One region of the Enterobacter ludwigii genome, then DNA from elsewhere that is predicted to be linked to it. Evidence: predicted binding sites of a transcription regulator. Region 1 holds the regulator's gene; each other region holds the start of a gene.
What was found. The regulator PhoB, encoded in region 1, activates phosphate uptake and scavenging genes when phosphate is short. The targets are predictions, from matches to a motif close to CTGTCATAAAACTGNCNNAT.
Positions count from the first base shown of each region.

Region 2: a site for PhoB is predicted at 3,148-3,167, ahead of pitA (inorganic phosphate transporter PitA). Genes of this name have one in related genera too.
Region 3: a site for PhoB is predicted at 3,641-3,660, ahead of uvrB (excinuclease ABC subunit UvrB). Genes of this name have one in related genera too.
Region 4: a site for PhoB is predicted at 2,412-2,431, ahead of glpT (glycerol-3-phosphate transporter). Genes of this name have one in related genera too.

Region 1 is NZ_CP017279.1:133,716-141,079, forward strand. Features, by position in the region: gene sbcD (exonuclease subunit SbcD) at 1-1,026, opposite strand, end outside; gene phoB (phosphate response regulator transcription factor PhoB) at 1,214-1,903, shown strand; gene phoR (phosphate regulon sensor histidine kinase PhoR) at 1,925-3,220, shown strand; gene brnQ (branched-chain amino acid transporter carrier protein BrnQ) at 3,630-4,949, shown strand; gene proY (proline-specific permease ProY) at 5,031-6,404, shown strand; gene malZ (maltodextrin glucosidase) at 6,558-7,364, shown strand, end outside.
Region 2 is NZ_CP017279.1:3,025,560-3,032,923, reverse strand. Features, by position in the region: gene rsmJ (16S rRNA (guanine(1516)-N(2))-methyltransferase RsmJ) at 1-318, shown strand, start outside; gene uspA (universal stress protein UspA) at 405-842, opposite strand; gene uspB (universal stress protein UspB) at 1,126-1,461, shown strand; gene pitA (inorganic phosphate transporter PitA) at 1,516-3,015, opposite strand; gene BH714_RS14285 (BaiN/RdsA family NAD(P)/FAD-dependent oxidoreductase) at 3,245-4,429, shown strand; gene BH714_RS14280 (integrin alpha) at 4,496-6,316, opposite strand; gene BH714_RS14275 (fimbrial protein) at 6,425-7,364, opposite strand, start outside.
Region 3 is NZ_CP017279.1:586,398-593,761, forward strand. Features, by position in the region: gene bioF (8-amino-7-oxononanoate synthase) at 1-1,022, shown strand, start outside; gene bioC (malonyl-ACP O-methyltransferase BioC) at 1,006-1,761, shown strand; gene bioD (dethiobiotin synthase) at 1,754-2,455, shown strand; gene BH714_RS02760 (ABC transporter ATP-binding protein) at 2,418-3,140, opposite strand; gene uvrB (excinuclease ABC subunit UvrB) at 3,892-5,907, shown strand; gene yvcK (uridine diphosphate-N-acetylglucosamine-binding protein YvcK) at 5,994-6,902, opposite strand; molybdenum cofactor riboswitch at 7,129-7,263, shown strand; gene moaA (GTP 3',8-cyclase MoaA) at 7,251-7,364, shown strand, end outside.
Region 4 is NZ_CP017279.1:2,488,100-2,495,463, reverse strand. Features, by position in the region: gene glpB (glycerol-3-phosphate dehydrogenase subunit GlpB) at 1-670, opposite strand, end outside; gene glpA (anaerobic glycerol-3-phosphate dehydrogenase subunit A) at 660-2,288, opposite strand; gene glpT (glycerol-3-phosphate transporter) at 2,544-3,896, shown strand; gene glpQ (glycerophosphodiester phosphodiesterase) at 3,908-4,960, shown strand; gene yfaE (class I ribonucleotide reductase maintenance protein YfaE) at 5,009-5,263, opposite strand; gene nrdB (class Ia ribonucleoside-diphosphate reductase subunit beta) at 5,263-6,393, opposite strand; gene nrdA (class 1a ribonucleoside-diphosphate reductase subunit alpha) at 6,445-7,364, opposite strand, start outside.

The DNA of each region.
Region 1 (7,364 bases):
GCGGCTGCGGCGCACCAGCAGCACCTCTACCGGCAGGTCTTCCGTGAGTACCTGAATTTTACGCTGTACATCATGCAGGTAGTCGGCGCTGGCGATCTCAATATCCAGCCAGACCGGCGGGTTTTGTTCCACGCCGCGCCACTGTTCAAGCTGGGCGGTGATGGCGTCCAGATCGCCTTTCAGCACCGCCAGCGGCTGGGTGACGGGCACTTCCAGCGTGTCAACGGCGCTGAGCTTGCCGTCGCTAAAGCTCACCAGATGGACACTTTTGGCTTTGCCGGTCTCATCAAAACTCAGCGAGATGGGCGAGCCGCAGTAGCGAATGTGCTCGCAGCCGCCGATAACCTGCGCCCGGTGGATATGCCCGAGGGCAATATACTCCGCGGGCGGGAAGTTTTGTGCCGGGAAAGCATCCAGCGTGCCAATATAAATGTCACGCACCGCGTCGCTTTTGCTGGCCCCAACGGTGGTGAGGTGCCCGGTGGCAATCACCGGAATCGCCTGGTCACCGCGAAGGGCACAGGCCTGGGCATGCTGCTGGTGGTAATAGTCGGTGATAGCCTGCAGCAAATGCTGCTGTTTTTCAGCGCCGGAAAGCCCCGCCTGGCTTTGGACAATATCGCGCGGGCGTAAAAATGGGATCGGACACAGTACCGCACCCGGCGTCCCGTCGCGCTTTTTCAGGATCTGCGGCGCATGTCCTGCGCTGGCCACCACGGTAGTATTGAGGAACGCCAGAATATCGCGGGATTCATTTAACGTTGCGACGGAATCATGGTTGCCGGCAACAATCACCAGATGACAGCCCGTTTGCTGCAGATTGACGACAAAACGGTTATATAACTCGCGCGCATAGCTGGGGGGCGAGCCGGTATCGAAGATGTCACCCGCTACAATAATGGCGTCTACCTCATGAGAGCGGGCCGTATCCAGCAGCCAGTTCAGGAACGCTTCGTGTTCAGCCGCCCGGCTTTTGCTGTAAAAATTTTGACCCAGATGCCAGTCAGAGGTGTGTAGTATGCGCATTGCTGATCCGTGGCGAAAAAGAGAAAGCAGGATTATAAACTGTCAGGGAACAGAAAATAACCGCTGTAATAAAACAACAGTTTGCCCTTTATAGTGGTACTGTTTTTCATAAATCTGTCATAAATCTGACGCATAATGACGCCGCATTACAAACTTGTAACTTAAATAAGATAAAACAGGGCAAAGTATGGCGAGACGTATTCTGGTCGTAGAAGATGAAGCTCCGATTCGTGAAATGGTGTGCTTCGTGCTCGAGCAAAATGGCTTCCAGCCGGTTGAGGCGGAAGATTATGACAGCGCGGTGAACCAGCTGAATGAACCCTGGCCCGATCTGATTCTGCTCGACTGGATGTTGCCTGGCGGCTCCGGGCTGCAGTTTATCAAACACCTGAAACGTGAAGCGCTAACCCGCGACATACCGGTTGTGATGCTCACGGCGCGCGGTGAAGAAGAGGATCGCGTACGCGGTCTGGAAACGGGGGCGGACGATTACATTACCAAACCGTTCTCACCGAAAGAGCTGGTTGCCCGCATTAAAGCCGTGATGCGCCGCATTTCACCGATGGCGGTGGAAGAGGTGATTGAGATGCAGGGACTGAGCCTTGACCCTACCTCACACCGCGTCATGACCGGTGAAAATCCCCTCGATATGGGGCCTACCGAATTTAAACTTCTGCATTTCTTTATGACTCACCCGGAGCGCGTATACAGCCGCGAACAGTTGCTGAATAACGTCTGGGGAACTAACGTGTATGTCGAAGACCGGACGGTTGACGTACATATCCGCCGCCTGCGAAAAGCGCTGGAACTGAGCGGCCACGATCGCATGGTGCAGACGGTCCGCGGCACGGGTTATCGTTTTTCAACCCGTTTCTGAACAATGACAGGAGTGTGACGCGTGCTGGAACGTCTGTCATGGAAAAGGCTCGTCTTTGAACTGATCTTATGCTGTATTCCGGCCTTCATTCTGGGGGCCTTTCTTGGATATTTGCCGTGGTTTCTGCTGGCGTCGGTTACCGGGCTTCTGATCTGGCATTTCTGGAACCTGCTGCGCCTCTCGTGGTGGCTGTGGGTTGACCGAAGTATGACGCCTCCGCCGGGAAGCGGAAGCTGGGAGCCGCTGCTGTACGGTCTGCACCAGATGCAGATGCGTAACAAAAAGCGGCGTCGGGAGCTGGGAAGCCTGATCAAACGCTTCCGTAGCGGCGCTGAGTCGCTGCCGGATGCTGTCATTCTGACGACCGAAGAAGGGACGATCTTCTGGTGTAACGGCCTCGCGCAACAGCTGCTGGGCCTGCGCTGGCCGGACGATAATGGCCAGAACATCCTCAACCTTCTGCGTTATCCCGAGTTCACGCTGTACCTGAAAAAGCGTGATTTTACCCGCCCCCACAACCTGAAGCTCAATAATGGGCGCCATCTGGAAATCCGTGTGATGCCTTACAGCGACCAGCAGTGGCTGATGGTTGCCCGTGATGTCACCCAGATGCACCAGCTGGAAGGGGCGCGACGCAACTTCTTTGCCAACGTCAGCCACGAATTACGCACTCCGCTGACGGTGCTTCAGGGGTACCTGGAGATGATGCAGGAGCAAACGCTGGAAGGCGCGCCGCGCGAGAAAGCGTTGCATACGATGCGTGAACAAACGCACCGTATGGAAGGGCTGGTGAAACAGCTGCTGACGCTCTCGAAAATTGAGGCCGCCCCCTCGCTGGCATTGAATGACACCATTGATGTGCCGATGATGCTGCGGGTGGTGGAGCGCGAAGCGCAGACGTTAAGCCATAAAATGCATCAGCTGACCTTCGAGGTCGACAACACGCTCAAGGTGCTTGGCAGCGAAGATGAGCTGCGCAGCGCCATTTCCAATCTGGTGTATAACGCGGTGAATCATACGCCAGCGGGGACGGATATCGTGGTGCGCTGGCAGCGCACGCCAACGGGCGCTGAGTTCAGCGTAGAGGATAACGGGCCGGGGATCGCACCTGAACACATCCCGCGTCTGACCGAGCGCTTCTACCGGGTGGATAAAGCGCGCTCACGGCAGACCGGCGGCAGCGGTCTGGGGCTGGCTATTGTGAAACACGCGGTGAATCATCATGAAAGCCGTCTCGATATTCAAAGCACGCTGGGTAAGGGAACCCGCTTCAGTTTCGTTATCCCGGAACGATTAATTGCCAAAAAGATCGCCTGACGACAGGCGTGTCAGTTTACCTTTCCACGGGCCAGCGTTTGCTGGCCCGTTTGCTTTGCAGTCAAGCGAAACGCGGCTGAATATTATACGGCTGGCTGTTTTTTGTTCGCATGATTAGCCATGGGTTTTTCTTATAATTAGCGTATTGTGCTGATCTGATTTTTGATGCTGGCATATTGTTCTGGTTTCACGATCCCATCTTGCCTTTAAACGTTATAAGCGTTTAAATTGCGCCCCAGATACTGTCATACCGACTGTATTTGCGTGGTAAATCGAAAAACTATTCTTCTCCACGCCAGGACGGGAGCATATCCCGCTGAAATTGAGCAAATTTTCCGCTGTATCGTCCCGTCAGGGATAGCGAAAATCTCAATGTTTTCAACACCACATCCACAGGCAGTAAGGTTTTATGACCCATCACTTAAAATCGCGTGACATCATCGCGCTGGGCTTTATGACATTTGCGCTGTTCGTTGGCGCAGGCAACATCATTTTCCCTCCAATGGTTGGCTTACAGGCGGGTGAACACGTCTGGACCGCTGCGTTTGGTTTCCTGATTACTGCTGTGGGTCTGCCGGTACTGACCGTCGTCGCGCTGGCGAAAGTCGGTGGTGGCGTTGATAGCCTCAGCACCCCGATTGGCAAAGTGGCCGGCATTCTGCTGGCGACCGTCTGTTATCTGGCCGTTGGCCCGCTGTTTGCGACCCCGCGTACCGCGACCGTATCCTTCGAAGTGGGGATTGCCCCGCTCACTGGCGATGGCGCGATGCCGCTGTTTATCTACAGCCTGATCTACTTCGCGATTGTGATTCTGGTTTCCCTCTATCCGGGCAAGCTGCTGGATACCGTGGGTAACTTCCTGGCTCCGCTGAAAATCGTGGCGCTGATTGTGCTGGCGGTTGCGGCCATCGTCTGGCCCGCAGGCCCGATTAGCGATGCGATGGACGCCTATAAAAACGCCGCGTTCTCCAACGGCTTTGTGAACGGCTACCTGACGATGGATACGCTGGGCGCAATGGTGTTTGGTATTGTTATCGTGAATGCCGCACGTTCCCGCGGCGTAACGGAAGCGCGTCTGCTGACTCGCTACACCATCTGGGCTGGCCTGATGGCCGGTGTGGGGCTGACGCTGCTGTACCTGGCGCTGTTCCGCCTGGGCTCAGATAGCGCCATACTGGTCGATCAAAATGCCAACGGCGCGGCGATCCTCCATGCTTACGTACAGCACACCTTTGGTGGTGCGGGTAGCCTGCTGCTGGCGGTACTGATTTTCCTGGCGTGCCTTGTCACCGCCGTGGGGCTGACCTGCGCCTGCGCTGAGTTCTTTGCTCAGTATCTGCCGCTCTCTTACCGCACGCTGGTCTTTATCCTGGGCATCTTCTCCATGGCGGTGTCAAACCTCGGTCTGAGCCACCTGATTCAGGTCTCTATCCCGGTGCTGACGGCCATCTATCCGCCGTGTATTGTGCTGGTGGTGCTGAGCTTCACCCGCCCGTGGTGGAACAACTCGTCGCGAATTATTGCGCCAGCCATGTTTATCAGCCTGATTTTTGGTATCCTTGACGGGATTAAAGCATCCGCCTTTGCGCAAATACTGCCAGCCTGGACACAGCGTCTGCCGCTGTCCGAGCAAGGCCTGGCCTGGTTGATGCCTACCGTTGTTGCACTGGTTCTGGCCATTATCTGGGATCGTGCTGCAGGGCGTCAGGTCGCATCGAACGCCCATTAATCAACGGCAACAAACTGTTTAACCACGGGGCTTAAGGCCCCGTGGTTTTTTGTTTTTTTCGAGTTGAATGGCAAGATTTAAATGGAAAGCACTAACAAACTCAAACGTGGACTCAGCACCCGCCACATTCGCTTTATGGCGCTGGGATCCGCTATCGGTACCGGTCTTTTTTATGGCTCGGCAGATGCCATTAAAATGGCCGGTCCCAGCGTTCTGCTGGCCTACATCATCGGTGGCGTGGCCGCGTATATTATCATGCGCGCCCTCGGGGAGATGTCGGTTCACAATCCGTCTGCCAGTTCGTTCTCGCGCTATGCGCAGGAAAACTTAGGCCCGCTGGCGGGCTTCATCACCGGCTGGACCTACTGCTTCGAAATTCTGATTGTGGCTATTGCCGACGTTACCGCCTTTGGCATCTACATGGGCGTCTGGTTCCCCGCGGTTCCGCACTGGATCTGGGTGCTGAGCGTGGTGCTGATCATCTGTGCCGTCAACCTGATGAGCGTGAAGGTGTTTGGTGAACTGGAGTTCTGGTTCTCCTTCTTCAAAGTTGCCACCATTATCATCATGATTATCGCGGGCTTCGGGATCATCATCTGGGGTATCGGCAACGGCGGTCAGCCAACGGGGATCCATAACCTCTGGAGCAACGGCGGCTTCTTCAGCAACGGCTGGCTCGGTATGGTGATGTCGCTGCAGATGGTCATGTTTGCCTACGGCGGGATCGAGATTATCGGCATTACCGCCGGGGAAGCGAAAGACCCGGAGAAATCCATTCCGCGCGCCATCAACTCAGTGCCAATGCGTATTCTGGTGTTCTATGTGGGGACGCTGTTCGTCATTATGTCCATCTACCCGTGGAACCAGGTGGGCACTAACGGCAGCCCGTTTGTGCTGACCTTCCAGCATATGGGCATCGCGTTTGCCGCCAGCATCCTGAACTTTGTGGTGCTGACCGCCTCGCTTTCGGCAATCAACAGTGACGTCTTTGGCGTGGGCCGCATGCTGCACGGAATGGCGGAGCAGGGCAGTGCGCCTAAGGTGTTTGCCAAAACCTCTCGTCGCGGCACGCCGTGGGTGACGGTAATGGTGATGACCGTAGCCCTGCTGCTGTCGGTCTACCTGAACTACATCATGCCGGAGAATGTGTTCCTGGTGATTGCGTCGCTGGCGACCTTCGCGACCGTGTGGGTGTGGATCATGATCCTGTTGTCGCAGATTGCGTTCCGTCGCCGTCTGTCACCGGAAGAGGCGAAAGCGCTGAAGTTCAAAGTGCCGGGTGGGGTGGTGACAACCGCTGTCGGTCTGGTCTTCCTGGTCTTTATCATCGCCCTGATTGGCTATCATCCGGATACCCGTATCTCCCTTTACGTGGGCTGTGCGTGGATCGTCCTGCTGCTGCTGGGCTGGATGTTCAAATGCCGCCGCGACCGTCAGCTGGCGCAGGCACAGTAATCTTCCCTCTCCCCGCAGAGGGACTGGAAGGAGGCATCCGCTCACGCTGATGCCTCCTCCCCCGTCCTCCTCCCTCAATAAACCTCGTCATGATGAGCTAACCTTAACCACCCTGTGGCAAGGTGACGTCAATTTCATCAAAGGGGATTCGTGATGTTAAACGCCTGGCACCTTCCGGTTGCCCCATTTGTTAAGCAAAACAAAGACAACCTTGTGATTACGCTCTGGCTGGCGGGGGAAAATCAGCCTGAACGCGTGACGCTACGCGCCGAAATTGATAACGAAGAGACCGCGCTGAAAATGCATAAGCAGCGCAGCCAGCCGCAGCCCGGGATCACGGCGTGGCGGGCAAACATCGATTTAACCCGTGGACAGCCGCGTCGTCGCTACAGTTTTAAACTGCTGTGGAATAACCGCCAGCTGTGGTTTACCCCGCAGGGGTTTAGCCGTTTTCCGCCGGCCCGGCTGGAGCAATTTGCCGTCGATTACCCGGACAATGGCCCGCAATGGGTTAACGATCAGGTGTTTTACCAGATTTTCCCGGACCGCTTTGCCCGCAGCGAAAAGCGCACTGCAGACCAGGACAAGGTTTATTACCACCACGCAGCAGGTCACGACATTATCCTCAAAGCATGGGATGAACCGCTGACCGCGCAGGCGGGTGGCTCGACGTTTTACGGTGGCGATCTCGACGGGATCAGCGAAAAACTCCCGTACCTGAAAAAACTGGGCGTGACGGCGCTGTACCTTAACCCGGTGTTTAAAGCCCCGAGCGTGCATAAATACGACACCGAAGATTATCGTCATGTTGATGAGCAGTTTGGCGGCGATGCGGCGCTGCTGCGCCTGCGACAGAACACTAAAAACGAAGGGATGCGCCTGATTCTGGACGGCGTGTTCAACCACAGCGGGGATTCGCACGCGTGGTTTGACCGTCATAACCAGTCGATGAGCGGGGCA
Region 2 (7,364 bases), 2.0 Mb from region 1:
TTGATTCACGCCTCCAGCCTGACGGCGCTGACCGATATCACTCCGCGTCCACAGGTGGTCTACCTCGACCCGATGTTCCCGCATAAGCAGAAAAGCGCGCTGGTGAAGAAAGAGATGCGGGTGTTCCAGTCGCTGGTCGGGCCGGATTTAGACGCGGATGGTTTGCTGGCACCTGCTCGTCAGCTCGCCACGAAGCGCGTGGTGGTGAAACGTCCGGACTATGCGCCGCCGCTGGCGGACGTGGCCACGGCCAATGCGGTGGTTACCAAAGGGCACCGGTTTGATATTTATTCGGGGACGCCGGAACAGGAAGGTTAGGGTGTGCGGTTTGATGCCGTCACCCCAACCCGCGCTGGAAAGAGGCTCGAACGGTTCCCTCTCCCGGTGGGAGAGGGAAAGCAGACTTACTCGTCTTCTTCGTCACGCAGTGGAACAATCAGCATATCCACATGAACGGTGTTAATCAGCTGACGCGCTGAAGACATCAGCTTGCTCCAGAAGTCCTGGTGGTGACCACAAACGACCAGGTCCATATCGTATTTCTTAATCGCATCAACCAGCACCTGACCCAGATCGCCGCTGCCGCTTAAGGTTTCGGTGATAGGGTAGCCCGCGTTGGTGGACAGTTCGCTCAGCGCGTGGTGTGTCTCTTCAGAGATGCGTTTCTGCATATCACCGAGATTGACGTCAATCAGACCGGTATAGAGGTCGGAGTAATTCACATCAACGTGGATAAGAGAAACTTTCGCGTTGTAAGGGCGTGCCATGGATACCGCTTTATCAACCAGCACTTTACTCTCCGGAGAGAGGTCTACCGCGATGAGAATGTGTTTGTAAGCCATAGTGTTACTCCTTCCTTAAGTTATCGATGACTAAATGGAAAAGCCGTCGTCTGATGCTTTCATTACGGCCCAGTAAAACATATTTTTCAAGCTTTGGTGTTGATAACGATTAACCTTGTGGCAAAAAAATTAACGGATCTCCTACACTATTTAATGAGCCGTTCGGATATTAAAACGCGAACCGGATCGACTTTTGTTCATTCTTTCACTGAACTGTCTGTCAGGGCACTGGAGTGCGGTAGCTCAGAGGCCTTGCTTCGTGGGCGTACGCCGGGGAGGATGTATGATTAGCACCGTCGCATTGTTTTGGGCGTTATGCGTGGTTTGCATAGTGAATATGGCGCGCTACTTCTCATCGTTACGTGCGCTGTTAGTGGTACTTCGTGGTTGCGATCCGTTGCTTTATCAGTATGTGGACGGTGGAGGGTTCTTCACCTCGCACGGACAGCCCAGCAAGCAGATGCGTCTGGTAGGGTATATCTATTACCAGCGCTATCGCGATCACCACGATGAAGAGTTTATTCGCCGTTGCGAGCGTCTTCGCCGTCAGTTCATTTTAACCAGCGCCCTGTGTGGTCTGGTTGTGGTCAGCATGATTGCCTTGATGATTTGGCACTGAGCATAAAAAAAGCGGGTCAGTTTCCTGACCCGCTTTTTTATCGCGTTCTGCCGATTAGATAAGCTTCAGCGAAATCCAGTACAACCCACCCGACAGCAGGATAGAGGCCGGAAGGGTAAATACCCAGGCCATCAGAATGTTGGTCACGGTTTTGCGTTGCAGACCGCCGCCGTCAACAATCATGGTCCCTGCCACGGAAGAGGAGAGTACGTGGGTGGTCGAAACTGGCATACCGGTATAGCTCGCCAGACCGATTGAAACCGCCGCCGTCATCTGCGCGGACATACCCTGCGCATACGTCATGCCTTTCTTACCGATCTTCTCGCCGATGGTGGTCGCCACACGACGCCAGCCAATCATCGTACCGATACCGAGAGCCAGTGCGACAGCCATGATGATCCAGATTGGCGCGTACTCAATAGTATTGAGCATATCGCCTTTCAGTTTCTTCAGCAGACGCTGGTCGTCAGCATTCACTTCTGGCAGCTTCGCCACTTTATCCGTGACATCAGAGATGCACAGCATAATGCGACGCAGTTGACCACGTTGCTCAACGGACAGTTTGTCGTAGCTTTCGATATTACCCAGCATGCCTTTGGCACGTTCCAGCGCGTTAATCGCGTTTGCCGGATGGCAGTGGAATTCGCCCGGCGCAGTGGTAGCGCCTGCTTCAGGAGAAGGGATCAACTGGTCAACGCCGGTTGCCTTCTTCAGCAGCTCAGGGTGTTGCTGGAAATAGATTTCAACATTGTTCACCGCATCACGGGTACGGGTGATTTCGTAACCGGAGGCGTTCATGTTGACCACGAATCCCGCCGGTGCGACGCCAATCAGTACCAGCATTACCAGACCAATGCCTTTCTGACCGTCGTTCGCGCCGTGAGAGAAGGCAACGCCGATAGCGGAAAGGATCAGGGCAATCCGCGTCCAGAATGGCGGCTTTTTCTTGCCGTCTTTCTTCTCACGCTCTGCCGGCGTCAGGTGAATACGGGAGCGTTTTTTCGTATTGCTCCAGTAACGACGCAGGATGAAAATCAATCCGCCTGCGACCACCAGACCCACGATAGGGGAGACAATCAGTGAGGCGAAAATTCCCAGCACTTTCGGGATGTTTAACGCATCAACAACCGAGGTACCGGTCATGAGGGCATTCGTTAACCCAATACCGATAATCGCGCCGATGAGGGTGTGAGAACTGGATGCAGGCAGGCCGAAATACCAGGTACCGAGGTTCCAGATAATTGCAGCAAGCAGCATTGAGAACACCATAGCGAGGCCATGGCCAGAACTAACGTTGAGAAGCAGATCCGTTGGCAACATATGCACGATCGCATATGCAACGCTCAGTCCACCCAGAAGAACACCAAAAAAGTTAAATACCGCCGCCATAACAACCGCGAGCTGCGATCGCATTGCGCGAGTGTAGATAACCGTTGCTACTGCGTTTGCAGTGTCGTGGAAGCCGTTGATCGCTTCGTAAAACAGTACAAAAACCAGAGCAAGCAATAATAAAAGCCCGGTATGTAAATCCAGGCCAGCAAACAAATGTAGCATAGGACGTTACGCCATTTTGAGGACATGAACGCGGCGCATTATCCAGGACAAATGCGCGGCGGGCAAAGTGAAATATAGCTTTTTTTTGATATAACTTCGGCTTTGTTGGCGTTAGGTAAAGAAATATATTTTATATTTCAAGTATATGACTGATATCTCGGTTAATTGCGCTGGTGTGACCACAGAGGAAACTTTACAATCCGCGGCAGTTAACGAAGAGGATTTTGACGTGGAAAGGTTTGATGCCGTGGTAATTGGCGCCGGTGCGGCGGGTATGTTTTGTGCGGCGATGGCCGGACAGGCGGGTCGTCGCGTGCTGTTGCTGGATAACGGTAAAAAGCCAGGACGTAAAATTCTGATGTCCGGTGGCGGGCGCTGCAACTTTACAAATCTCTATGTTGAACCCGCAGCTTATCTGAGCCAGAACCGTCATTTTTGCAAATCGGCCCTGGCGCGTTACACCCAGTGGGACTTTATCGACCTGGTGGGTAAGCACGGTATCGCATGGCATGAGAAGACGCTGGGCCAGCTGTTCTGTGATGACTCCGCCCAGCAGATTGTCGATATGCTGGTGGCCGAGTGCGAGAAGGGCGGCGTGGTGATGCGCCTGCGCACGGAAGTGCTGGAGGTGTCCCGCGATGAGCAGGGCTACACGCTGCAGTTAAACGGGGAAAGCGTCAGCGCCGATAACCTGGTGATTGCCAGCGGTGGCCTCTCCATGCCGGGGCTCGGTGCTTCACCATTCGGCTACAAGATTGCCGAACAGTTTGGCCTGAACGTGCTGCCCACCCGTGCGGGGCTGGTACCGTTCACCCTGCATAAGCCCCTGCTGGAACAGCTCCAGACGCTTTCTGGCGTCTCGGTGCCGTCGGTCATTACGGCTGAAGACGGTACGGTGTTCCGTGAAAACCTGCTGTTTACCCACCGTGGTCTTTCCGGCCCGGCGGTATTGCAAATTTCCAGCTACTGGCAGCCAGGGGAGTTTGTCACGGTTAACCTGCTACCCGATTGCGACCTGGAGGCTTTCCTCAACGAGCAACGCGCGGCGCACCCGAATCAAAGCCTGAAAAACACGCTGGCCATGCAGTTGCCAAAACGTCTGGTGGAATGTTTGCAGGTGCTGGGGCAGATCCCCGATGTGTCGCTCAAGCAGCTTAACAGCCGCGAACAGGCGGTGCTGGTTGAGACGTTGACAGCCTGGCGGGTGCAGCCCAACGGCACCGAAGGCTATCGCACGGCGGAAGTGACGCTTGGCGGGGTCGACACCCATGAACTCTCCTCACGCACCATGGAAGCGCGCAACGTGCCGGGGCTCTATTTTATTGGCGAAGTGATGGATGTGACCGGCTGGCTCGGCGGGTACAATTTCCAGTGGGCATGGGCAAGTGCCTGGGCGTGTGCGCAGGCGCTGTAAAATATGCATTAAAATGCCGGGGAGTGACTATTCCCCGGCGGTGACCTCATTCAGGCGATGTAAGAATTAATCCGGTATGATGTAATCCGCAATGCGGAAGGTGACTTTACCCGTCCAGCTGTTATCACGGTAAGAACCAATGGCTAGACTATCCTGGGTGAAGCCATTAAAGTTGCCAGCGGCAATGGAGGCGCCGAATTTTTCATACTGATTTTTACCCCAGTAGACTTTCGCAACGCCTTCACTCACCAGCGTATTAATATTGATCATGCCTTCATCGTCAGCATAATCATCAAGGCTTTTGCCGCCGTTGATCACATACACGGCCCCAACCTGAGTGCCGCTGGAGTTCAGCGCATTCGGATCGCCAATCACCAGATCCTTCTTACCGTCGCCGTTCAAATCCACATTACCAAGAATGCTATTCCCGAACCCTGCCAGTTTGCTGCCAGGTCTGTCGGCGTAGATAGCATAGCCATCTCGTACGCTAAAGTTTTTGTTGTAGTTAAGCCGGGTATGCGCCGCATCGAGGAACAAAGAGGAGGGCAACTTACTGCCATCAGTCTTACCTTTAATGATCCAGACCAACCCGGAGCGTTTTTTATCGATGCCAATGTCGGCAGGGGCGCTAATCGCAAAAGCGTTATAGTGAGTACTCAGGAGGTTACCTAATGGCGTGATGGTGCCGTTATTGGGCTTGTCCTGCGTATAGGCGCTATGATCATTACTCCCTTCTCCTCCCCCGGACTGACCACCAAGGAAAGCCGTCCCCATACCGTGAATACGGGTCGCTTGCGTCGCATTTAACGAGGCTATGTCGAGATTCCCCTGGTTGAAACTGCTACCGTAAACGAGATACGCCGTGCCGCGTCCGTTGGTGCCACTGTTATCGGAAACACGGCCTTCATTGACGGATTCCGGGTCGACGATCAGATAATCACTGAAACCATCGCCGTTAATATCTCCCACATCACTGATTTGCTGACCGAGGTTGTTATTAAGCGGTTTATCCGGACCGTTGGTGGCGGTCATCTGCGGGCGAATATAGGCGCCAGTCGTGGCCGGGATCTCCCAGTCGCCCAGGCTGTTGCGCTTAATATCGATGTTCTGCCACTGGTCGCCTGGCTTTTGGGCGCCATAGATAATGACAGCGCCGCCGCGTCCGCCTGTGCCTTCGATATCGCCGATAGCGAGATCAACCATCTTGTTAGCCACTGCAGAATTTTTATATTTAATTGGGCCGACTGCGGTGCCAAACCAACCACCGGTATTGGCAGAGCCTGAAGCAGTTACCGTACGGATGCGAATACCCAGGCGAGAGTCGCCATTGTCGATATCATTGAGGTCTATCTGATTAGAAAGACGTGCGCCCGTGCGGTGATGTGGCCCGCCCCAGATAATATAGACTTGATCATGCCAGTGGGAGGCAATGACTAAATCGTCATACCCATCGCCGTTAATATCACCAATTTTACGTACCGCGACGCCCATCCATTTTGTCGTCACTGAGCCAGGCTTATTCGCTTTATTGCTGTGGAAGATTTTAAGCGCGTTTTGCGGATCGAATTCACCTACGTTATTCACTTCCTGCATGGTTTTTCCGCCGGAGGTACCGAAAATAACGTACGCAAGCCCTTTCGCGCTATCTCCCCAGGGGGCTGTAATCACAATATCTTCGCCCGCGATATGCGAGCCATTGTCCTTATCGGAAAACTTACCGATCGTGGTCATTGTCATACCGAAATAATCTTTACTCTTTTCACCCTTGATGGCGAAAGGTGCAGAGTAGGGTTCGATATCGCTGGCAATAACCTGTGACGCCGTGAAGCCTGTACCTACTAAGGCTGCAACGTAAAGTGCGACACGCGTTTTATTTTTAAGTTTCATGTTTTATATCCTTATACAAATCCATTTTTAAATATCCGGCAACTCATTTTTAAAGTGCGATGAGTTACAGTGAAATAAGGTCTTTCTTTAGTGGGTTAAGTTTTTTCTCTATTTAAACTCGAAATCCAGCGTTGATGTGGCTTCAAATTTTCCCGGTTCTGGAGATTTTTCTCCTTGCTGCACGGGTGTTGCTATAATCGTGACATTACCCTCCTGTGTCGGTATCGCCGAACTGCTACCATCAATTTTATTACCGTTGTGTTCTAGTTTTATCCCTACATCGTTGCGTTCCCCTCCTTCTTTATTACGGGTTCTGATTAAACCCGCGTCATTGAAATCGGAGGTGCGAAATTTAATATTCGCCTTGCTGACATCCGCTTCGTCATCACAGGTAACCTTGAGCGGAATGCTTTTTTGCTTACTGCTGGCCTCAGGCGTGAATTCATTAGCGGTGATATCGCCAAACGGGATGTTAATGACTTCTCCACCATTAATTCTGCAGTTTGGTGGGATAGTAATACTCAATTCAAATTTGAGCTTAACAAACGGTTTTGTGAGGTCGAAGGCTCCGGATGCTTTCCGAGCGTAAATTGTAAGTAACTCTCGTTCAGGATATTCATGATGGCCTGTGATGTTCCTGGTTAACTCCAGTGAGACAGTGCCGACAGTGCCTGTGTTAAATGGATGATCTTCATGGACATCATCACAGTCGAAATTGATGTTGTTTTGATTACTGACACCCGTATTATTTTGCAGATCAACGGGGACAGGGTGGCCAACACTTCCACCAATGCCCACCTTAAAACCAATATTAATACCTTTCTCATTATCAAATGGATAGTAAATAAAATCGCCATTAGGTTTACCACTTCCCGCGCTCAGCACGTTACTGGTAAACTTAAAGTGTACGCTTTCTCTTTGGGATGAATCTCTACAAAAGCAAGTTCCCCTGAAATCTTCCCCATTATTCCAATCGCTTTGTACCACGCCGGGTATATGGTCAGCCGTAAGTTTTTTATTAATCATAAATTCTGCCGCCTGCCCTGAG
Region 3 (7,364 bases), 450 kb from region 1:
GCAATGATTATCTCGGGCTGAGCCAGCACCCGGCAATCGTCCGCGCCTGGCAGCAGGGGGCGGAGCGGTTTGGCGTCGGCAGCGGCGGCTCGGGGCATGTCAGCGGCTACACCACGGCGCATCAGGCGCTGGAGGAGGCCCTTGCCGACTGGCTGGGGTATCCGCGTGCGTTGCTGTTCATTTCAGGTTTTGCCGCCAACCAGGCGGTCATCACCGCGCTAATGGGCAAGGACGACCGCATTGTTGCCGACCGCTTAAGTCACGCCTCGCTGCTGGAAGCGGCAAGTTTAAGCCCTGCGCAGCTCCGCCGCTTTGCCCATAACGATGCGGCTCAGCTTGCTGGCCTGCTCGATAAGCCCTGCACCGGACAGCAGCTGGTGGTCACAGAAGGGGTGTTCAGCATGGACGGCGACAGTGCACCGCTGCGTCCGCTGCATGAGACGGCGCAGCGACAAAACGCCTGGCTGCTGGTTGATGATGCGCATGGTATTGGCGTGATGGGTGAGGAAGGGCGCGGTAGCATCCATCAGCAAAACGTGAAGCCGGAACTGCTGGTGGTGACTTTCGGGAAAGGTTTTGGCGTGAGCGGGGCGGCCATGTTGTGCAGCGAGTCTGTCGCCGACTATCTGCTGCAGTTCGCCCGTCATCTCATTTACAGCACCAGTATGCCGCCCGCACAGGCCGTGGCGCTGTCTGCATCACTGGCGGTGATCCGCAGCGCTGAAGGCGCGGAACGACGGGCGCGTCTGGCGGAACATATTCGGCGTTTTCGCCAGGGGTTACGCCATCTCCCGTTCCAGAGCACCGATTCGCAGAGCGCAATCCAGCCGGTGATGGTGGGGGAAAACGGTCTGGCTCTCACGCTGGCGCAGACGCTTCGCGAGCGGGGGATATGGGTGACGGCTATTCGTCCACCAACCGTACCGCCAGGCACTGCCCGGCTGCGTCTGACGCTCACGGCGGCGCACGAAGCAGAGGATATCGAGGCACTTCTGGAGGCGCTGCATGACACCCGTGAATAAACAGGCGATCGCGGCGGCATTTGGCCGGGCCGCGCGCAGCTATTCGCAGCACGATGAACTCCAGCGTCAGAGTGCGCAGGGGCTGCTTGCTTTACTCAACGAGACCCGGTTCCCTCAGGTGCTGGACGCCGGGTGTGGGCCGGGTGCCAATAGCCGACACTGGCGTGCGGCCGGCAGCGAGGTGACGGCTATCGACCTGTCGCCCGATATGCTCGAGGAGGCCCGTCAGCAGCAGGCCGCGCACCACTATCTGGTTGCCGATATTGAGTCCATTCCGCTGCCGGATGCGCGGTTTGATCTGGTCTGGAGCCATCTGGCGGTACAGTGGTGCAGTAGTCTCCCGCAGGCATTAAACGAGCTTTATCGCGTGGCGCGCCCGGGTGGATGCGTGGCCTTCACCACGCTGCTGGAAAGCTCTTTACCGGAGCTCAATCAGGCGTGGAAAGCGGTGGATGAACAACCTCACGCTAACCGTTTTTTGCCGCACGAGCAGGTCATCCACGCGCTGGCGGGATGGCGCTATCGCTGTGCTGAGCAGACCATTACGCTGAATTTCGACGATGCCTTCAGCGCCATGCGCTCCCTGAAGGGCATTGGCGCGACCCATCTGCATGCGGGGCGTGAAAAGAAACCTCTTACCCGCGGCCAGTTGCAGCGTCTGGAGCTGGCGTGGCCGCAGCAGCGGGGGCAGTTCCCGCTCTCATATCAACTTTTTCATGGGATTATTGAACGTGACTGAACGTTATTTTGTCACCGGAACAGATACCGAAGTGGGCAAGACGGTTGCCAGCTCAGCGCTGCTGCAGGCGGCGCGCATGCAGGGAAAAACCACCGCCGGATATAAACCTGTCGCCTCCGGCAGCGAGATGACGGCGCACGGGTTACGCAATACCGACGCGCTGGCGCTCCAGCGCAACAGCACGCTTGAACTTGCCTATTCAGCGGTGAATCCGTACACCTTTGCCGAGCCCACCTCACCGCATATTATCAGCGCCGATGAAGGTCGCCCGATTGATTTTGCCGTGCTTTCTGCCGGGTTACGCGCCCTTGAACGCCAGGCTGACTGGGTACTGGTGGAGGGCGCCGGTGGCTGGTTTACGCCACTTTCGGCGGACCAGACCTTTGCTGACTGGGTGCAAATCGAGCAGCTGTCGGTAATTCTGGTGGTAGGGGTCAAACTCGGCTGTATCAACCATGCGATGCTGACTGCCCAGGCCGTTCAGCAGGCCGGGCTGCGCCTGGCCGGCTGGATAGCCAACGACGTGGTTGCGCCGGGCAGGCGACATCAGGAGTATCTGGCAACGCTGAAGCGGGTGATTCCTGCGCCGTTTCTTGGGGAGATCCCGTGGCTGGCTGACACTGCCGGGTGCGCTGAAACCGGGCATTACCTCGATCTCAGCGTCTTGCCTCCAGCGACATCCAGTGTGCGATAAGCTCGTCGTCCAGCTCGTTAACGTGGCCCTGGGCCACGTTACGCCCGCGATACAGCATGCAAAAGCGCTCCGCGACCCGGCGGATAAACGACAGCTGCTGCTCAGCTAACAACACCGTCATTCCCAGTTCCCGGTTTAACCGCACCAGCAGCTGGCTCAGCTTCTGGGCGAAGCTGTGGCCCGCGCCATGCATCGGTTCATCCAGAATCAGCATCCGCGGACGGATGACCAGCGCATTGGCCAGCGCCAGCTGATACTGGTCGTCTGGCGAAAGCGTGTTGGCCCGGGTTTGTCGCAGCGCATAGAGTTCCGGAAAGAGGTCGTAAACGTCACTTTTCGCTTCAGGGTCTGGTTTCCCTGTCGCGCGCATGGCGATATGCAGATTTTCATCAATGGTTAACTGGGAGAAAATCCGCCTGTCCTGCGGGACATAGCCTATTCCCGGGCCAGCGAAAGGTTCTGGCGTCTGGCTAAGCAAATCTCGCGGCGGTGCACCGGCTTCGTGCCAGATGATGGTGCCGCTGTCGACAGGCACTTTCCCGGCGATGCAATTCATCAGGGTCGTTTTGCCCATCCCCGGCAGGCCAACAACGCCTGTACACATGCCTTTGGGAAAATCTAAATCCACGTTCCATAGCGTATGTTGGCTTCCGTAAAACTGGTTAACTGCACGCAGACTCAACATCTTTCTCTCCTTAAAAATCTGTGTGGATGAGGCTCATTGTGGGATGTGCAAAACTCCTGCCAGAAACCCTAAATTGATTAAAAAAGAGGCTTTTTTAGGAATTTGTCCTGGATAAGCGGTGTGTGATTACCCCCTTTGCACATCCGCGGTGCCGGACGTGATGAGTTGTGGTGCAGGGTTAAAATGGTGGAAATGTGAGCAAGATCGCATCGGTTGGTTATGAATGACACAACTGTTTATCAGCAAAAAATAGCTATAAAAAATTTTTGCTGCCGTTTCGTGGGAAAAGTCGGGAATTTGCTGAGCGGCGGTCTGCACGGGCTGGAAGCAGTTATCCACTATTCCTGTGGATAACCATGTGCATTAGAGTTAGAAAACACGCGATAAGCGAGAGAAGACGCGGGTTACGACCAAATTGGCGCGAAACGCGGCTTTAGAAAATATCGCTTAATATTTAATTGGTTAGATAAAAGCAATTGCCGTAATGAAAGTGTCACCTGTTGCCATAAAACTATCATTACCTGGCTTGACAAATGTTAAAAAAGAAAAAGTTCTGGGGATAACCCGTCCTGACTGGTGTTTTATGTTGTCACGGTCCAAATTTTGACCACTATCGCGCTAATCACCCTGCCGGTACTCTAAATATCCTGACATGCTACTGGTTTTTCATCCAGTGTTTTTTACTGGCATTCCTGGCAGCAACGAGTAAAATTACTCACCTGCCGCTTATAACGTCATCAGGTTGTCGCCCATGAGTAAACCGTTCAAATTGAATTCTGCATTCCGTCCTTCCGGCGATCAGCCTGAGGCGATCCGACGTCTCGAAGAGGGGCTGGAAGATGGGCTGGCGCACCAGACGCTGCTGGGGGTAACCGGTTCGGGCAAAACGTTTACCATTGCTAACGTTATCGCCGATCTGCAGCGCCCCACGATGGTGCTGGCCCCAAACAAAACCCTGGCCGCTCAGCTTTACGGCGAGATGAAAGAGTTCTTCCCGGATAACGCCGTGGAATATTTTGTCTCCTACTACGATTACTACCAGCCTGAAGCGTATGTCCCGAGCTCTGACACCTTCATTGAGAAAGATGCCTCGGTGAACGAACACATTGAGCAGATGCGTCTGTCGGCGACGAAGGCGCTCCTTGAGCGTCGCGATGTGGTGGTGGTGGCGTCAGTGTCGGCTATCTACGGTCTGGGCGATCCGGATCTCTATCTGAAGATGATGCTGCACCTGACCCAGGGGATGATCATCGATCAGCGCGCTATTTTACGCCGTCTGACAGAGCTGCAGTACACCCGTAACGATCAGGCGTTCCAGCGCGGTACCTTCCGCGTGCGCGGCGAGGTGATTGATATCTTCCCGGCAGAGTCGGACGATATCGCCCTGCGCGTTGAGCTGTTTGACGAAGAGGTTGAACGCCTGTCGCTGTTTGACCCGCTGACCGGCCACGTCGAGTCGGTCGTTCAGCGCTATACCATCTACCCGAAAACGCACTACGTGACGCCACGCGAGCGTATCGTGCAGGCGATGGAAGAGATCAAAGTTGAGCTGGCAGACCGCCGTAAGGTGCTTCTGGCGAATAATAAGCTGCTGGAAGAGCAACGCCTGAGCCAGCGCACCCAGTTTGACCTGGAGATGATGAACGAGCTGGGCTACTGCTCCGGTATCGAAAACTACTCACGTTTCCTCTCCGGGCGTGGTCCGGGCGAGCCACCGCCGACGCTGTTTGATTACCTGCCGGCAGACGGTCTGCTGGTGATCGACGAATCTCACGTGACTATCCCGCAAATTGGCGGGATGTATCGCGGTGACCGGGCGCGTAAAGAGACGCTGGTGGAGTATGGTTTCCGTCTGCCATCGGCGCTGGATAACCGTCCCATGAAGTTTGAAGAATTTGAGGCGCTGGCACCGCAAACCATCTACGTCTCGGCTACGCCGGGCAACTACGAGCTCGAAAAATCGGGCGATGAGGTGGTTGACCAGGTGGTGCGTCCGACCGGGCTGCTGGATCCGATTATCGAGGTGCGTCCGGTCGCCACTCAGGTTGACGATCTGCTGTCAGAAATCCGTATCCGCGCGGCCATCAACGAGCGCGTGCTGGTAACGACGTTGACCAAGCGCATGGCGGAAGATCTCACCGAGTATCTTGAGGAGCACGGTGAGCGGGTGCGTTATCTGCACTCGGATATCGATACCGTCGAGCGTATGGAGATCATCCGCGACCTGCGTCTGGGCGAGTTTGACGTGCTGGTGGGTATCAACCTGCTGCGAGAAGGCCTGGATATGCCAGAAGTCTCGCTGGTGGCGATTCTGGATGCCGACAAAGAGGGCTTCCTGCGTTCTGAACGCTCCCTGATCCAGACCATTGGCCGTGCCGCGCGTAACGTTAACGGTAAAGCGATCCTTTACGGTGACAAAATTACCCCGTCAATGGCGAAAGCAATTGGCGAAACGGAGCGTCGTCGTGAGAAACAGCAGCGTTACAACGAAGAGCACGGCATTACGCCGCAGGGCCTGAACAAGAAAGTGGTGGATATTCTGGCGCTGGGTCAGAACATTGCGAAGACCAAAGCGAAAGGGCGCGGAAAAGCGCGTTCAGTGGTTGAGCCGGATACCGTCGAGCTGACGCCAAAAGCGCTGCAGCAGAAAATCCACGAACTGGAAGGGCAGATGATGCAGCATGCGCAGAACCTCGAATTCGAAGAGGCCGCGCAAATCCGCGACCAGCTGCATCAGTTGCGCGATCTGTTTATCGCCGCCTCCTAAGTAAAAGCAAAATGACAGCCGCAGGCTGTCATTTTTTTAGTGGTTGCTCTCTCCCGTGGGAGAGTGGTCGGGTGAAGGCATAATTTCTATCCCAGGTCCTGAATCGCCTTCTCCAGCGCTTCACGCAGCAGGTGACGGTCGTGGCGATATTTGATATCGCTCGCTTCCAGCGGCTCCTGAACCACCACGCGATCGCCAATCCCTGATACATCAACTTTCGGGCCGACCACCACGCCATCGATGATTTTCTTCCCGACGTACTGCTCCATCAGATTCAGTTTGTCCGCCAGCGACAGGCTCGCCGCCGCCGGGCTCAACTCACGGCCTAAATTGCCGATGTAAACCATGGGGGCGGGCGTTCTGCGCAGGGCCTGTGCCAGCTCTTTGACCAGTAAAATGGGCATCAGACTGGTGTAAAAACTGCCCGGCCCAATCAAAATCAAATCCGCTTCGCCGATGGCCTCAATGGCTTCACGCGTGGCGGGCACGCTTGGGTAGGTCATCAGCTCTTTTGGCGGCACGGTAAGCTGGTCGATGTTCACTTCGCCATAAACCTCGTGCCCTTCCGCATCGATCGCCATTAAATCGACCGGTTGTTCGGACATTGGGATCAGGAACGCGTCAACCTTGAGCAGGTTTCGGATCAAATTGATGGCTTCCAGCGGGCGCACTGACAGGTGATCCAGCGCTTTAAGCATCAAATTTCCAAGGTTATGCCCGGAAAGTTCGCCGTTACCGCCAAAACGGTACTCAAACATCGCCGAAGCGACGCTCGGCTCGGTAATTAACTGATTCAGACAATTACGCATATCGCCCCAGGCGATACCCCCTTCCGCGCGTCGAATACGCCCGGTGGAGCCGCCATTATCCGTGGTTGTCACTATCCCTGTCAGCCTTGAGCCAAGTGAAGACAGAGAAGACATCACTCGCCCCAGACCATGGCCTCCGCCAAGAGCGACAACACGGTCAAGATCCGCAAAAGTGCGATTGCGCATACACATTCCTTATCACGTTCGATCTGCGTAACACTACCCTAACTACCCCTAAAAGACGATGCCTCACCCGGCGCAAAATGACGTATATCAATGTGAATATGCTGTTTTTAGGTATTCTGTAGCGAAAATACACGATTATGTCGTTATGTATATTGTTATATAGCGTTAAGTGATAATGGCGAAGGGGAGATTTCCGCGCTACTATCGCCATAACCACGTTTTCAAATTTGAAAACATACACTCGAGCCCTGGCGCCTGTGTCGAAAGATATGGCGTCCTGGCCGTGGCGAATATGCCACCAGGGTACAGAAAGAAATGACTGTGCCTCCCGTCTCTGGAAAGGTGTACATGGCTTCACAACTTACTGATGCATTCGCGCGTAAGTTTTTTTACTTACGTCTGTCGATTACCGATGTGTGCAACTTCCGTTGCACCTACTGCCTGCCCGATGGCTACAAACCG
Region 4 (7,364 bases), 2.4 Mb from region 1:
GATCCGAGAGCCAGCGCCAGAGCCGGTTGTCGCTTAAGCCAAAGCAGGCGGGCATAAACAGCGTGTCGCAACCTTCGGCAAGCGGCCGGAGCGCGGCATACAGCAGCGGCCATTTATCGTCGTTGTCGAGAAAACGGGCAATATTCACCGCGCGAAACTCGCTCGGGTTGTCGCGCAGGACGTCAAGCTCAGGAAGCTCTATCTCAGCCGTTTGTGCATTCACGCCCTGACGACAGAGCGATGCCGCAGCGAGGTGGGGCTGAAAATCAAGAAAACCGCTAATACCCACGACCAGGACCCGTCCTGCGTTAAAGGGGGCAACAGGCACCTCTTCCGGGCTGAGCCAGGCAGAGCGCAGGGTGCCGAGCGGGGTAACCCGATGATGATTTTTCCGGGCGTTACCCTGCAGCCGTGCGCCACACTCGGCCAGAAGGGTTTCGGCTTCATGGGCGAAGCGGTCGACGGTGTCTCTGCCCGTCAGGTTATAGGGATGCTCTGGCGGCAGGGCATCGCGATATGCCTCATCCAGCAGATCCAGCGAACCCGACGAGAAGTGCAGTGCGCTCTGGCCCCGGGTAATGATGGCGCAGCGCAGCCCCTGCTTCGTTAGCCTGATACCACAGAGCAGACCCGCCAGCCCACCACCGACAATCACGGTATCAAATTTCATCCTGTTGCTCCTTCTCAAGACCGCACAGCCCCTGGTAGACCCAGCGGGTAAACTCGCTTTCACGCAGGGCATCACCCCAGGCGACAGGCTGAATGCCTTTCCAGCGTTCGTTCAGGAAATCACTGAGTTGTGCCAGCGACTGGGTGGCAGTGGTGGTATGAAAACGTTGTAACAACCCGGCGGCACGGCAGGCGCACAGCTCACCCTGGCAGGTGCCCATGCCCACGCGGGTGCGCCGACGTAAATCAAGCAGGCTGTTGACGGTCAGATTCTCCACGGCGTATTGCACTTCACCCGCCGTGACGGCTTCGCATTCACACACCAGGCTACGGCTCAGCCGTCCTTCCCCCAGCCAGACCGGCGTGCGGTCTCCGTGGCGATAAATGGCTGAACCGCGCAGGGGGGCGGAAAGGGAGATGATTTTTTGCAGCGTTTTCTCGGTGGACTGACGCGAGCCGGGCAGAGGTTGCTCTGCGGTCACACACCGTTCGCTATTACCCAGCTTGCGGCAGACGGCATCGGTTGCCCATTCGGCCATCAGGCGGTAGGTCATCAGCTTGCCGCCGGTGATGGTGATAAACCCGTCCAGGCCATCGCGCGCGGCGTGGTCGAGCAGCACGATGCCACGGCTGACGTTGCGCCCGCTCGGGTCGTTATCGCTCGCCACCAGAGGGCGCACGCCGGCATAGGCGCGAAGAATTCGGGTCTGCGCCATCACAGGGGCCAGCTTTTCCCCTTCGCGCAGCAGGATATCCACCTCGTCGGCGGTCACGCGGTTGTAATCAATCTCGCTATAGTCCACGTGGGTTGAGGTGGTGCCGATAAGCGAAATGGTATCGCCCGGCACCAGGATGTCGGCATCAGAAGGTTTGCGGCAGCGGTTGATCACGTGGTTGTTAATGCGGTGGTCGAGGATCAGCAGCGAGCCTTTTGCCGGGAACATGCGCACAGACAGCTCGGCGTACTCCGCGATGCGTTGCCCCCAGATCCCCGCCGCGTTGACCACCACGGCGGCGTACAGTTCGCCATGCTCCTTATACTGCGTATCAAAAACACGTACGCCGCAGACGCGGTTCCCTTCCCGGATAAGCCCGGTCACTTCCTGCCCGGTCAGAACCTGTGCGCCGTGTTCACGGGCGTCCAGCATGTTCGCGGCGGTCAGGCGGAAAGGGTCAACCGTACCGTCCGGGACCTTCACCGCGCCGATAAGGGCCGGGTTGACAGACGGTTCCAGGCGACGCGCGAGTTCGGGGTCGATGACGTCAGCCTCAATCCCTGCAGCGCGGCAGGCGGTCACAAAGGTTGGCTGAAATGAGAGATCGTCTTCGGGAAGCGTAATGAACAGACCGTTGGTCGGTTCAATGCAGTGGCGGGCAATGCGTCTGAGGATCTGGTTTTCAGCAATGCATTCCCGCGCGGATTCGGGGTCGGTCACCGCGTAACGGGCACCACTGTGTAGCAGACCATGATTGCGCCCGGTTGCGCCCGTCGCAATGTCATGGCGCTCCAGAAGCGTGACGCTCAGCCCACGCAGGGCGCAGTCGCGTGCGATGCCGGCGCCGGTCGCGCCACCGCCAATGATAATCACATCGCTGTAGCGAGGATCGTGAATTGTCATTGTTATCCCTCTGTGTTCGTTTTTTACCATTTAGCCACATCAAAACTGTGGTTTGTTTGATTTCGAACATAAACGAACGAAATTCGAAAGTGAAACGTGATTCCATGCGCTTTTCTGCGCACATTGTCATATTTCTGTAACAATTTGTGCGTTGATTCACAGTAACAATCACCGTGATTTCTTAACATCGCCGCCTCTCTGGAGTGTGGGGCAGTTAAACCCCTGTAAATTCAATACCTGGCCACGGAGGCTGTCATGCTCAGTATCTTCAAACCTGCGCCGCATCGGGCGCGTCTGCCAGAGGCAGAAATTGATCCGCTATACCGTCGTCTGCGTTGGCAAATCTTCCTGGGGATCTTCTTCGGGTACGCGGCGTACTACCTGGTACGTAAAAACTTTGCGCTCGCCATGCCGTATCTGGTGGAGCAGGGCTTTTCTCGTGGCGATCTGGGGTTCGCGTTGTCGGGGATCTCTATCGCCTACGGTTTTTCCAAATTCATCATGGGTTCAGTGTCCGATCGCTCGAATCCACGCGTGTTCCTGCCTGCGGGTCTGATCCTGGCGGCAGCGGTGATGCTGTTCATGGGCTTTGTGCCATGGGCAACCTCCAGCATCGCCGTGATGTTCGTGCTGCTGTTCCTCTGTGGCTGGTTCCAGGGAATGGGGTGGCCGCCGTGCGGGCGCACCATGGTGCACTGGTGGTCGCAGAAAGAGCGTGGCGGCATCGTGTCGGTGTGGAACTGCGCGCATAACGTCGGTGGCGGTATTCCACCTCTGCTGTTCCTGCTGGGGATGGCGTGGTTTAACGACTGGAAAGCCGCGCTTTATATGCCTGCCTTTGGTGCCATTCTGGTGGCGGTTATCGCTTTCGCCCTGATGCGTGACACGCCGCAGTCCTGTGGCCTGCCGCCGATTGAAGAGTACAAAAACGACTATCCGGATGATTACAGCGAGCAGCATGAAGAAGAGCTGACGGCCAAACAGATCTTCATGAAGTACGTCCTGCCCAACAAACTGCTGTGGTATATCGCGGTGGCCAACGTCTTCGTGTACCTGCTGCGTTACGGCATCCTCGACTGGTCACCTACCTATCTGAAAGAGGTGAAGCATTTCGCGCTGGATAAATCCTCCTGGGCTTACTTCCTCTATGAGTACGCCGGGATCCCGGGGACGCTGATTTGCGGCTGGATGTCGGACAAAGTGTTCCGGGGTAACCGTGGTGCGACGGGCGTCTTCTTTATGACGCTGGTGACCATTGCCACCGTGGTTTACTGGCTCAACCCGCCGGGTAACCCGTCAATCGATATGGCCTGTATGATCGTCATCGGCTTCCTGATTTACGGCCCGGTGATGCTGATTGGTCTGCATGCCCTGGAGCTGGCGCCGAAGAAAGCGGCAGGTACGGCGGCCGGCTTTACCGGTCTGTTCGGTTACCTTGGCGGTTCGGTCGCGGCGAGCGCCATTGTGGGCTACACCGTTGACTTCTTCGGCTGGGACGGCGGCTTTATGGTGATGATTGGCGGTAGCGTGCTGGCGGTGCTGCTGTTGATTGTGGTGATGATTGGTGAAAAACGTCATCACGCCGAAATGCAGGCGCGTCGTCAATAAGGAGAAGGCTGATGAAATTAACTTACGTAGCAACGGGCCTGCTGCTGGCGGGCCTGATGACAGGCTCAGCGCTGGCTAACGAGAAAATGGTTATCGCCCATCGCGGCGCAAGCGGCTATCTGCCAGAGCACACGCTCCCGGCAAAAGCGATGGCCTATGCGCAGGGGGCAGATTATCTCGAGCAGGATCTGGTGATGACCCGTGACGACCAGCTGGTCGTCCTTCATGACCACTATCTTGACCGCGTGACGGACGTGGCTGAGCGTTTCCCGGCCCGCGCCCGCAAAGATGGTCGCTACTACGCCATTGACTTTACGCTGGATGAGATTCGTTCGCTGAAGTTTACCGAGGGTTTCGAGGTTGAAAACGGCAAGAAGGTGCAGGTCTATCCGGGACGTTTCCCGATGGGTAAATCTGATTTTCGCATTCATACCTTCGAAGAAGAGATTGAGTTTGTTCAGGGACTGAACCACTCAACCGGGAAAAACATCGGCATCTACCCGGAGATAAAAGCGCCGTGGTTCCACCATCAGGAAGGGAAGGACATTGCCGCGAAGACGCTGGACGTGCTGAAAAAGTACGGCTACACCAGCAAGCGCGACAAAGTCTATCTGCAGTGTTTTGACGCCGCTGAGCTGAAGCGCATCAAAACCGAGCTGGCGCCAAAGAGAGGGATGGATCTCAATCTGGTACAGCTGATTGCCTACACCGACTGGAATGAAACTCAGGAGAAACAGCCCGACGGCACGTGGGTGAATTACAACTACGACTGGATGTTTAAGCCGGGCGCAATGAAACAGATCGCGCAGTACGCCGACGGTATCGGACCGGATTACCATATGCTGGTGGCGGAAGGCTCAACGCCAGGCCACGTCAAGCTGACGGCAATGGTGAAAGAGGCGCACGCCAGTCATATGCAGGTTCATCCGTATACGGTGCGTGCGGACCAGCTACCGGCTTATGCGACGGACGTAAACCAGCTGTACGACGTGCTGTATAACCAGGCCGGGGTGGACGGGCTGTTCACCGATTTCCCCGATAAAGCCGTGCAGTTTTTGAAGTAAAAGAAAAAGGGCCGTAAGGCCCTTTTTTATGTCGCCCGGAGGGGCGGTTTACATCTCAATCTCTATATCGCCTTTTGCCCGGCAGCAGCAGGGCAAAATTTCACCTTCGTTGATGAAGGCCAGCGGTTCGGTCAGCCAGTCCACTTGTCCGGCGACTAAACGGCAGCGACATGATCCGCAATAGCCTGAGCGGCATTGATACTCCACTTCAACCTGATGCGCCTCAAGCGCAATCAACAGGGAAGGGTGTTCTTCCCGGCACAGCACTTCGGTACCGGAAAGGCTAAGCGTTACGCGGCTCATCAGAGCTGGAAGTCGCTCAGGTCGTCGGTATTAACTTCAGAGTCAATCTGCCCGACCAGATAAGAACTGACTTCCACTTCCTGTGGCGCAACCTGCACGTTATCGGATACCAGCCAGGTGTTGATCCACGGAATTGGGTTAGAGCGGGTCTTGAACGGCAGCTCAAGCCCGACCGCCTGCATACGGATGTTGGTGATGTACTCAACATACTGGCACAGGATATCTTTGTTCAGGCCAATCATGGAGCCGTCGCGGAACAGGTAGTCTGCCCACTCTTTCTCCTGCTGAGCGGCCAGCACGAACAGGTCATAGCACTCCTGTTTGCACTCTTCGGCAATCTCAGCCATCTCCGGATCGTCTGTACCGCTGCGCAGCAGGTTCAGCATATGCTGGGTGCCGGTCAGGTGCAGGGCCTCGTCACGGGCGATCAGACGGATGATTTTGGCATTACCTTCCATCAGCTTGCGTTCCGCAAAAGCGAAGGAGCAGGCGAAGCTCACGTAGAAGCGGATGGCTTCCAGTGCGTTAACGCTCATCAGGCACAGGTAAAGCTGTTTCTTCAGCGCGCGCAGGCTCACAGTGACGGTTTTGCCGTTCACGGTGTGGGTGCCTTCGCCCAGCAGATGCCAGTAGCTGGTCATCTCGATCAGTTCGTCGTAGTAGTGCGCAATACCTTCAGCACGTTTCTGGATCTGCTCGTTAGTGACGATATCGTCAAACACCACCGCCGGATCGTTAACGATGTTGCGGATAATGTGGGTGTAAGAGCGGGAGTGGATGGTCTCAGAAAACGCCCAGGTTTCCACCCAGGTTTCCAGCTCCGGAATGGAGATCAGCGGCAGCAGCGCCACGTTCGGGCTACGGCCCTGAATGGAGTCCAGCAGCGTCTGGTACTTCAGGTTGCTGATGAAGATATGCTTTTCGTGCTCCGGCAACGCCTGGAAATCGATACGATCGCGAGAGACGTCAACTTCTTCCGGGCGCCAGAAGAAGGAGAGTTGCTTTTCAATCAGCTTTTCGAAGATGTCATATTTTTGCTGATCGTAGCGTGCCACGTTGACCGGTTGCCCGAAGAACATCGGCTCTTTGAGCTGGTCGTTTTTCGTCTGTGAAAAGGTGGTGTATGCCATGAATTGGAGTCCTGTCTTACGAAATAAAGGCGGGGATATCCCCGCCCTTCATTAGATCTTACATGCGCCGCTTTCGCAGCCATCGTCCTGAATTGACGGTGCCATGTCATCCTGAGCGTCTTCCGCACCATCACGGGTGTTGTGATAGTACAGGGTTTTCACACCAAATTTGTAGGCGGTGAGCAGGTCTTTCAACAGTTGCTGCATCGGTACCTTGCCAGACGGGAAGCGCGTCGGGTCGTAGTTGGTGTTAGCAGAAATCGACTGGTCGATAAACTTCTGCATGATCCCCACCAGCTGCAGGTAACCGTCGTTGTTTGGCATTTCCCACAGCAGCTCGTAGTTGTCTTTCAGCAGCTCGTAGTCAGGCACAACCTGACGCAGGATACCGTCTTTCGACGCTTTAATGCTGACGTGACCGCGCGGTGGTTCAATACCGTTGGTGGCGTTAGAGATCTGTGAAGAGGTCTCAGACGGCATCAGGGCAGACAGCGTGGAGTTACGCAGGCCGTGAGTCTTGATGGATTCACGCAGCGCTTCCCAGTCCAGATGCAGCGGTTCGTTAGAAATCGCATCCAGGTCTTTCTTGTAGGTATCGATCGGCAGAATGCCTTTCGCATAGGTGGTTTCGTTGAACCACGGGCACGCGCCTTGCTCTTTCGCCAGCTCGTTGGAGGCTTTCAGCAGGTAGTACTGAATCGCTTCGAACGTTTCGTGAGTCAGGTTGTTCGCGCTGCCGTCGGAGTAACGCTTACCGTGTTTCGCCAGCCAGTAGGCAAAGTTGATAACGCCGATACCGAGGGTACGACGGCCCATTGCTCCACGTTTTGCCGCCGGGATTGGGTAGTCCTGGTAATCCAGCAGGGCATCCAGCGCACGCACGGCCAGCACCGCCAGCTCTTCCAGCTCTTCCAGGCTCTTGATAGCGCCCAGGTTGAAAGCAGAGAGGGTGCAGAGCGCGATTTCGCCGT